2 regions of the Limnohabitans sp. JirII-29 genome follow, and region 1 is predicted to be linked to the other one. Evidence: predicted binding sites of a transcription regulator. Region 1 holds the regulator's gene; the other holds the start of a gene.
The links. The regulator FliA, encoded in region 1, starts transcription of late flagellar genes. The targets are predictions, from matches to a motif close to CTAAAGTTTNNNNNNNNNNNGCCGNTA.
Positions count from the first base shown of each region.

Region 2: the regulator FliA is predicted to act here: its motif matches at 2,900-2,926, upstream of B9Z39_RS02200 (flagellar protein FlaG).

Region 1 is NZ_NESB01000002.1:371,026-375,438, forward strand. Features, by position in the region: gene B9Z39_RS04485 (hypothetical protein) at 1-665, shown strand, start outside; gene B9Z39_RS04490 (MinD/ParA family protein) at 658-1,485, shown strand; gene fliA (RNA polymerase sigma factor FliA) at 1,491-2,237, shown strand; gene B9Z39_RS04500 (hypothetical protein) at 2,234-3,028, shown strand; gene fliS (flagellar export chaperone FliS) at 3,122-3,544, shown strand; gene motA (flagellar motor stator protein MotA) at 3,668-4,413, shown strand, end outside.
Region 2 is NZ_NESB01000001.1:451,581-455,993, forward strand. Features, by position in the region: gene B9Z39_RS02175 (tripartite tricarboxylate transporter substrate binding protein) at 1-483, opposite strand, end outside; gene B9Z39_RS02180 (SDR family oxidoreductase) at 628-1,422, shown strand; gene B9Z39_RS02185 (hypothetical protein) at 1,435-1,815, shown strand; gene B9Z39_RS02190 (DUF1330 domain-containing protein) at 1,825-2,118, opposite strand; gene B9Z39_RS02195 (DUF1330 domain-containing protein) at 2,198-2,500, shown strand; gene B9Z39_RS02200 (flagellar protein FlaG) at 2,508-2,855, opposite strand; gene B9Z39_RS02205 (tripartite tricarboxylate transporter substrate binding protein) at 3,301-4,278, shown strand; gene B9Z39_RS02210 (cupin domain-containing protein) at 4,318-4,413, shown strand, end outside.

The DNA.
Region 1 (4,413 bases):
GTGCTGGCAAGTCGCTGATGGTGGCGCGTTTGGCCCAAAGCGCAGCCGTGCAACATGGCTGCGAACAAGTCATGGTCATCAGCTACCAAGACCAGCGCGCTGGCGCCTGGAACCAAACCCAATTGCTCAGCGCCCAGTCCGGCGTGGATTGCTTTCGCGCCAGCAGTGCGGCCACACTCAAACTCTTGCTGGAAGAGCATGCAGACCGTCAACTGGTGATCATTGACACCCCCGGCGTGCAAATGAACGAGCGCCTAGCCGATATCCGCGCCTTGCGTGCCGATGTGCAGTGCCACGCGGTGGTGCCCGTAGATGCGTCTGCGGCCACCCTGCGTCGCGTGTTTGAAAACACCGACAACCGCTGGGCCAGCCTGATGTTGAGCAAGCTCGACGAAGCCTGCCAGCCCTGGGCGTTGTTGCAGTTTCTGACAGAAAAAACCTTGGGCGTGTCCGTGGCCAGCCGCGGCGACCGTACCGCTGACTTGGTGCAAGATGTGTCGATGGGTGACTTGGTGCAGCGTGCCTTGGATAATCTGCCCTTGGCGCCCAGCGACGAAGCGTCGCCCAGCTTGCGTGATGCTGCCGTGAACAGCCTGGCTGCTTCCAAGCTGTCGCAAATCGCTGCGCGATTTCAACCCGAAACCACAGGCATGACCCATGAATAAACCTCGCAAAACAGAAGTCATTGGCATCGCCAGTGGCAAAGGCGGCGTGGGTAAAACCACCACCTCCATCAACCTCGCGGTGGCGTTGAGTCAGATGGGACACAAGGTCATGCTGTTTGACGCTGACCTCGGTTTGGCCAATGCCCAAATTGCTTTGGGTGCGCGCGCCGAATACAACCTGGGGCACTTCTTGGCAGGGCAAAAGAGCCTCAACGAGATCATGGTCACCACACGCCAAGGCATCCGCTTGATTCCGGGTGCATCGGGCATGCAAGAGTTGGCCGCCTTGAGCCAACTGCAAGCGGCCAGCATCGTGCAGTCGTTCAGCGTGTTGGCTGACGATGTGGACTACTTGATCGTTGACGTCGCAGCCGGCATCTCGCCTTCGGTGTTGTCGTTCTTGGCGGCCTGCCAGCGTCGCTTCATCGTGGTCAAAGACGACCCTTCCTCCATTGCAGATGCTTACGGCACCATCAAAATTTTGACCAAAGAGATGGAACTCAACGAGATCTATCTGTTGCCCAACATGGTTCACAGCCAATCCGATGGCTGGAAGCTGTATAAAAAACTCAATGACGTGTGCGTGCGTTTCTTGGGGGAGCCCGTGCATTACCTGACCTCGATCGAAGAGGATGAAATGGTGCTGCGTGCCCTCAAAAAATACCAGTCAGTGCTTGAACTCGCGCCTGGCAGCGGCGCCGCACGCGATTACCGCCGCTTGGCCGAAGCCTGCACACAGCTGCGTCCCTTGGGCCACCTGCGCGGTGGAATGCAATTTTTCATGGAGCGACTGATTCAAACCAGTCCGTCAGACACATGAAAGCCATGTCACCCGTTCAAATGTACGAATCCTGCAAGCCCAAGGGCGAGGATTTGGTCATGGCCCATCTGGGCTTGGTCAAGCGTGTGGCGCTGCACCTCAAAGCACGCATTCCCGCCTTCATGGAGCTTGATGAGTTGATCCAGGTCGGCATGATTGGTTTGCTCGAAGCCTCGCGTGCGTTTGACCCCGTCAAAGGCGTGGAGTTTGAAAACTTCGCCCACAGCCGTGTGCGCGGTGCCATGCTCGACGAGGTGCGTCGCCTGTCGTTTTTGCCTCGCTCAGCGGTGGCGTTCAACAAATCGCACAACGAAACCATCCACACCTTGGCGGCTGAGTTGGGGCGCACGCCCACCCAAGCCGAAATTGCTGATTACATGGGCAAAGATTTAGAGGATTTCCACAAAGAGCGGGGCAAGGCCAAGCGCTTTGAGACTTACTCGATGGAAGTGGTCACTGAAGAGGTGATGAGCATTGCCGACGATGCATCGCAACAGCCTGATGTGATTGTGGAAGAAGCCCAGTTCATGGATGCGGTGACCGATGCGATTGCACAGTTGCCCGAACGCGAGCAACTGGTTATGCAGCTTTACTACGTGGAAGAGTTCAACCTGAAAGAGATTGGTGAGACCCTGGGGGTGAGTGAATCGCGGGTGAGCCAAATTCTGTCCTCGGTGGTCAAGAAACTCCGTGGCACCTTGAAAGTGGACGGGGGGGAGACGGATACACCCGCCATGAGGAGACGTGCATGAGTAACTTCATGATGAACATGATCTCGTGGGTCTTGCTGCTCTTGGTGATTTTGACTTTGTATTTGATCGACAAGGTCAACCATCTGGCCAAACTCTATGAGCCGCCCAAACCGCCAGAACCTGTGGCACAACCCGAAGCAGAGCCGTCGGGTGACTTGCTGTTTGTCGGCCTGGAAGGCAAGAAGCTATGGGACGCCATGAACGGCAAAGCCGTCGACGGCTTTGACAGCAAGTTGCTGGACTCCTTGCGTTTGCACTACGAGCCCATTTTGCGCGCGCACATCAGTGCTGCATTCCACGACGGCGTGCGTGACGCCAACGAAGCCGAGGCCCAAACGCCCAGCTCGCAACGCCAAATCAGTACCGTGCGTGGTCATGTGCAGTCGTGGTTACCGCCTCAGCATTTGGGCAGTATTTATCGCGTCGGTGTGGAGTACGGTGGTGCTTACGCCAAAGACCCCAATCCCGATGTGTTGGCACGCCTGAAACAAACCCTCGACAGCGTGAGCAGCATGCTGTACCAGCGCGCAGGTGTCACTTTGGATGTGCCGTACTCCGAGCTTTTGTTGTCGCCCCCTGAGCCCGAGCCGCAAGCGGAGGCGCAAACACCCGAAGACGTGCTGGCACTGACCGACCAAACCGATCAAGTGCAGGTGTTGGAGCCCAACCTGGCCCAAGGCCTGGAGCACGCACAAGCATATGAAGAGCAGCAGCGGCAAGATCTTGCCGCTGGGGCGGATGCCGAGGTGATTGAAGCCACCTTGTCTGAGCACGAACTCAAGCCCGCGTAAGAACATCGCGATGTGCACCATCTCCTATCTCAAGTTTGGCGTGTCGCTACCGATACTGGCTGTGTCAAGTAGAAAACACAGGAGTTAAATCACATGCGAGCCAACCAACGAGCCATCCAGAGCTACGGCGATGTCAAAGTCACCAGTGGCGTGTCCTCGGCCAACAATGTGCAATTGATTCAAATGCTGTTTGATGGACTGCTCGAAAGCCTGGTGGCTGCACGGGGTCACATCCAACACAAAAATATCACTGAAAAATCCAAAGCCATTGCACGTGCCAGCCGCATCGTGATTGGTTTGCAAGGTGCTTTGGATTTCGAAAAAGGCGGCGATCTGGCCAACAACCTCAACGAGTTGTACAGCTACGTGACCCGCCGTTTGTTTCATGTCAACGCCCAAAACGACGTGCTTGTTTTGGACGAGATCCATGGTTTGATGCGCGAGATTCGCGATGCCTGGGAAGGCGTGCCCGCCTTGGTTCCCGCGACTGCCCGACCTGCTAGTTTCATGAATTGAGAAAGCTTTCTTGCTGTGAGGCGAGATAGCTCTCTTTTTAAGTTAATCTAGCAGGTTGACGAGAAATTTCAGGCGCATATCAGAGATCCCTCTGAATGCGCCATCCTGCTTAGGGAGTGTTAGATGTCAGCAATTATTGGTTTGGTGGTTTTGTTCATTTGCGTGTTCGGCGGCTTCGTGATCGCCGGCGGCAGCTTGGCACCCATCATCAAATCCACTCCCTTCGAGATGTTCATCATTGGTGGTGCCGGTGTGGGCGGCATGATCACCGGTAACTCCAGCCACATTTTCAAAGGCGCTTGGGGTGGTATGGGGCGCGTGATCAAAGGCCCCATGTACAAGAAAGAAGATTACATCGGCATCATCGCGGTCATCTCCAAGCTCATGAAGACGCTCAAAGCAGAAGGGGCGGTGGCGATGGAATCGCACGTCGAGAATCCTGAGGCCAGTGCCATTTTTGGCGAGTGTCCCAAGATGCTGCATGACCACGGCCTGGTGGCCTTGGTCTGTGACACCATCCGTTTGATGGTGGTGTCTTCAGGCACCTTGAGCCCTTATGCGGTGGAAGATGTCATGACCGCCTCTATCAAGCTGCATCACCACAACGAAATGAAAAACGCCGAAGCGATTGCCACCCTGGCGGGCGCCTTGCCTGCGTTGGGCATTGTGGCTTGCGTGCTGGGTGTGGTGAAGACCATGGGCGCGATTGACCAACCGCCTCCTGTGCTGGGTGGCCTGATTGGTGGTGCTCTGGTGGGTACGTTCTTGGGGGTGTTTTTGGCTTACGGTATTTTTGAGCCCTTTGGCAGCCGCCTCAAACAGATCATTGACGAAGACGGTGAGGCCCTCAACGTGGCCAAACAAATCAT
Region 2 (4,413 bases), on a different contig from region 1:
CGAGCCGGGTTGGTTGCGCAGCTGTGCGGTGACTTCTTTGAGCTGTGTGAACTTGCTGTCACCGGGTGTGACAAAGATGTAAGGGAACGAGGACAGGTAGGCGACCGGTGCGAAGTCTTTGTAGGGGTCATAGCCAGAGTTCTTCACCATGATCGGGTTGGCGTAATGGTTCACGCTATTGACCAACAAATACAAGGTGTTGCCACTGGACTTGGCCACGTAGTTGGCGGCAATGTTGCCGCCCGCACCGGGCTTGTTCTCTACCGTCACAGACAGGCCCGTGTTGCGTTGCAAACCATCCGCGAGTCCGCGTGCCAAGGTGTCCACGCCACCGCCGGGCGAGAAGGGGGCGACCAAACGAATTTGTTTGCCACTCAGCGGGTTGTCTTGCGCGTTCGCGGCAGGCCATGCCGCACATAACCCAGACAGGGCGCAGGCCCACACCATCAAACGCCGCGTTGGAGAGCCTTGGTTGTTCGTCATAGTCAGAGTGTTCCTCGAATCAGAAATTAACACCGTCGCATGTCTGTCTTCATGGTCATTACCAATGGTGGACCGCAAGACCCGCCATCACAATGCGTCCTGCGATTAAACCACTTAGCTTAGAAGACTAACCATAGGACAAACATGGATCTCGACCTGAATCAAAAACATGTGCTGATCACGGGCGGCAGCAAAGGCATTGGCCTGGCATGCGCGCAGGCTTTTCTGGCGGAGGGTGCGGTGGTGACGTTGATCTCTCGCAGCCAAGCCAACTTGGATGCCGCGCGTTCGCAGTTGCTGCAAGGCGGTGTGCAGGCTACACGTGTCCACGTGTGTGCGGCAGATTTGCGCGACCCAGCAGAGGCTGCGCGTGCACTGGAGCAAGCGTTTGTCGCAGCGGGTGAGATCGATGTGTTGGTCAATTCAGCCGGTGCAGCCAGTCGCATTCCAGCGTTTGAATTAACGCCTGAAGATTGGCAAGACGCGATGAATTCAAAATTTTTCAGCTACATCAACATCTTGAATCCTGCCCTCAAGCGCATGGGTCAGCGTGGTCAAGGCAGCGTGGTCAACATCGTAGGCATTGGTGGCAAAGTGGCCAGCGCCGTGCACGTGGCTGGGGGCGCTGCGAATGCGGCCTTGTTGCTGGCCAGTGCGGGGTTGGCGGCGGCCTATGGTCCCAAAGGCGTGCGTGTGAACGCACTCAATCCGGGGCGCACACTGACCGGTCGCATGCAGGGCTTGTTAGAGGCCGAGGCGGCGCAACACCACATCAGTCTGGAAGAGGCCACACGCCGAGCGGGCGCCAAAATGCCTTTGGGTCGTGTGGCCGAGCCCAGCGAGATTGCCAATGCGGTGGTCTTTTTAGCGTCTGGCAAAGCCAGTTATGTCAGTGGCGCCATGCTCACGGTCGACGGTGCCTTGACCGCCATCATTTAAGAAAGCGCCAACATGCACCTGTTCAGAATTTTCACCAACGCAGCGGGTGACTCCGAGATTGAAATTCGTCAAGTCCCCATGAGTCAGGCCGATCGGCCCATGTCAGCAATTTTTCCTAGCGAATCGATCTTCTTTCGAGAGACGCCGCAGGGCCACGTGCAAGATTTTCACAACGCACCGCGGCGACAGTTGATCTTCATCACCTCGGGACTCCTGGAGTTAGAGACCAGCCAAGGCAAGCGCTTCATTTGTCAGCCGGGTGATGTGTTGTTCACTGAAGATGCTCAGGGCCGGGGCCACATCACCCGCTCGTTGCGTGGCACACGTGGGTTTTTCCATGTGGTGGTGCCTGAGAGCTTTGACGTCAGCGCGTGGCCACTGCTGACGCCTTGAGGGGCTGCGTCAGGTGCCTTCGATGATGCGAATGTCACGCACCACGGCGTTGTCGCCCAACGCCTTCAGCGCTGCTTTGTAACCTGCGCTGTCGTAGGCGGCCAAGGCTGCTTGCAAGCTGTCAAACTCCACCACCACCAGACGCTGCATCTCTCCCGATTCTTTGACGGCGGCAGGCATGCCACGCGCCAAAAATTTGGCACCAGCCGCTGCCAATGCAGGGCCTGCCAGCTTGGCGTATTCGGCCAATGCATCGGGGTTGTCTATGGAACGGTAGGCGCTGACCCAATAGGCTTTTGTCATCTTGATGTCCTGTGTGAAAAGTAAAAACAAGCAGAATCTACAAGCATTTCCAACACCACCTAGTCATGCAGGAGACCTCATGAGCAAAGCCTATCTGATTGGACAAATCACTGTCACCAACCCCGAAGGATATGCCGAGTACGCACGCCAAGTGCCCGACACCATTCACCGCCACGGTGGGCGCTATATCGTGCGCGGTGGCACAACGTCTGTGCTCGAAGGCTCGCCACTGGGTGAGCGACAGGTCGTTCTGGAGTTTCCCAGTCGACAGGCTGCACAAGCCTGGTACGACAGTCCGGAGTACCAAGCCATCCTGCATTGCCGTCAAGACAACTCACACGGACATCTGATGCTGGTGGATGGCTACAACGACGTGTTCTAGAGCGTGATCAGGTTTTTTCGTCCACCAAATGGCCGGCGAGTTTGCTCGTGGTGTGCGTGTCGGCTGAGAAGTCTTTGAATGACAGTGTTCGCACCAATTCACCCGTGTGGTGGTTGGTGATCTTCACCACGAGGGCATGATTTTTTGCATCCACCGAGTAAGCCAATTGGGTGTCATCGCTGGCCACAGGCTTGGGTTTTTCAGCGGAGGTTATGTGAGCCTCTTGGGCTTGTACCGTGCTCTTGGACCTGGGCTGAATCGTGGCTTGGCTGTCCATCGGGCGGCCCGTAGCTTCGCCTGTCGCCGTGTGCACGGTGGCAGGAGGAAGTTGAAGATTGCCCAAAACAGAAGTCACCACATACCCTTTCAATCGAGGCTTGTTAGCTCTCGTCTGGGTTGAATCGACCGCTGAATCCAATACTTGAGCCGGTTTGATGTGTGCGCGCGTGGCTTAAAAAAGTTGTTGACACAGGGTAGGACGAGTTTTACGATGACATCGCTGCGGTTGAGAAATCTTCCAAAGCATCAAGTGAAGAGCATCTATGCGCTTCAGCACAAGGGTCACAACATACTCTGACCCTGGGTGCAACCAGACAGCTGATCCTCTCGTGACAGCCGTCGAACCCGACTGGTGTGAGCCAGTCGGGTTTTTTCGTTTGGGGTCGCCAACATCATGCCCCCGTCGCCTTCCATGGCAACAGCCTAGAAAACTCCAGGGCTGTGAGAAAAAATACTTCAAGGGTTTTCTGTACGGTGGTGTAACGCGTAGCCGCCTATCATGAAAAAAACGGAGACAACGGATGAGACAACGCATTTCTTTTCTCGCCGCGTGCTTGTGCGCGGCGCTTGTCAGCGCGCCCGCCTTGGCGCAGAGCGACTACCCCAACAAACCCATTCGCGTGATCGTGCCCTGGCCGGTGGGCGGCGTGGCCGACATCGTGTTGCGCGTGATCGAGCCACGCTTGCGCCAAGAGCTGGGTCAGTCGTTGGTGATCGACAACCGCCCCGGTGCCGGTGGTGTGATTGGCGACGACATGGTGGCCAAGGCCGCACCCGATGGCTACACCTTGTTGTTCACCTCATCCGCTGTGAACATGAACATTGCCATTGGCCGCAACTTGCCCTACGACTTAGAGCGTGATCTGCTGCCCATTGCCAACGTGGCGTGGGCACCCATGATCATGGTGGCCACACCGTCGCTCAAATACAAGTCGGCCCAAGAGCTGGTGGCCGATGCGCGCGCCAACCCGGGCAAGATGAGCTACGCCTCGGCAGGCAACGGCTCGCCCTCGCACCTGACGGTGGAAATGTTCCGCGACAAAGCGGGCATCCAAGCGGTGCACGTGCCCTACAAAGGATCGCCCCAAGCCATGATTGACCAAATCGCGGGTCGGGTGGACTTTCACTTCGTCAACTCGGCCACCGCCTTGCCCCACATCAACGGGCAAAAAGTACAGGCTTTGTTTGTCACGTCCAGCAAACGCTTGAATGTGGCACCCAACATTCCTACCAATGCCGAAGCGGGTTTCCCAGACATGCAGGCCAGCCAGTTTGAAGGTTTCTTTGCGCCACGCGGCACGCCGCGTGTGGTGCTCGACAAAGTGTCGGCTGCCGTCAATAAGGTGTTGGCCATGCCCGATGTGGTGAGTGCCATGGCGCCCTATGCGGTGGAGATTGATGGTGCCAGCAACCCACAAAAATTTGCCACCATGATGCGCGAAGACCGCGAGCGCTGGATACAGGTGGCCAAGAACGCCAACATCAAGTCCAGCGACTGACACACTTTTTTTTTTGCTATTCACTTTCAGAGTTGTTCCATGACCGACCCCACCCAGCCTCCGATGCAACAAGTTACCGTTCAAAACGCCATGCGCGCCTTGGGCGAATGGCCTGTTCAAAAATTCCATGTCTCG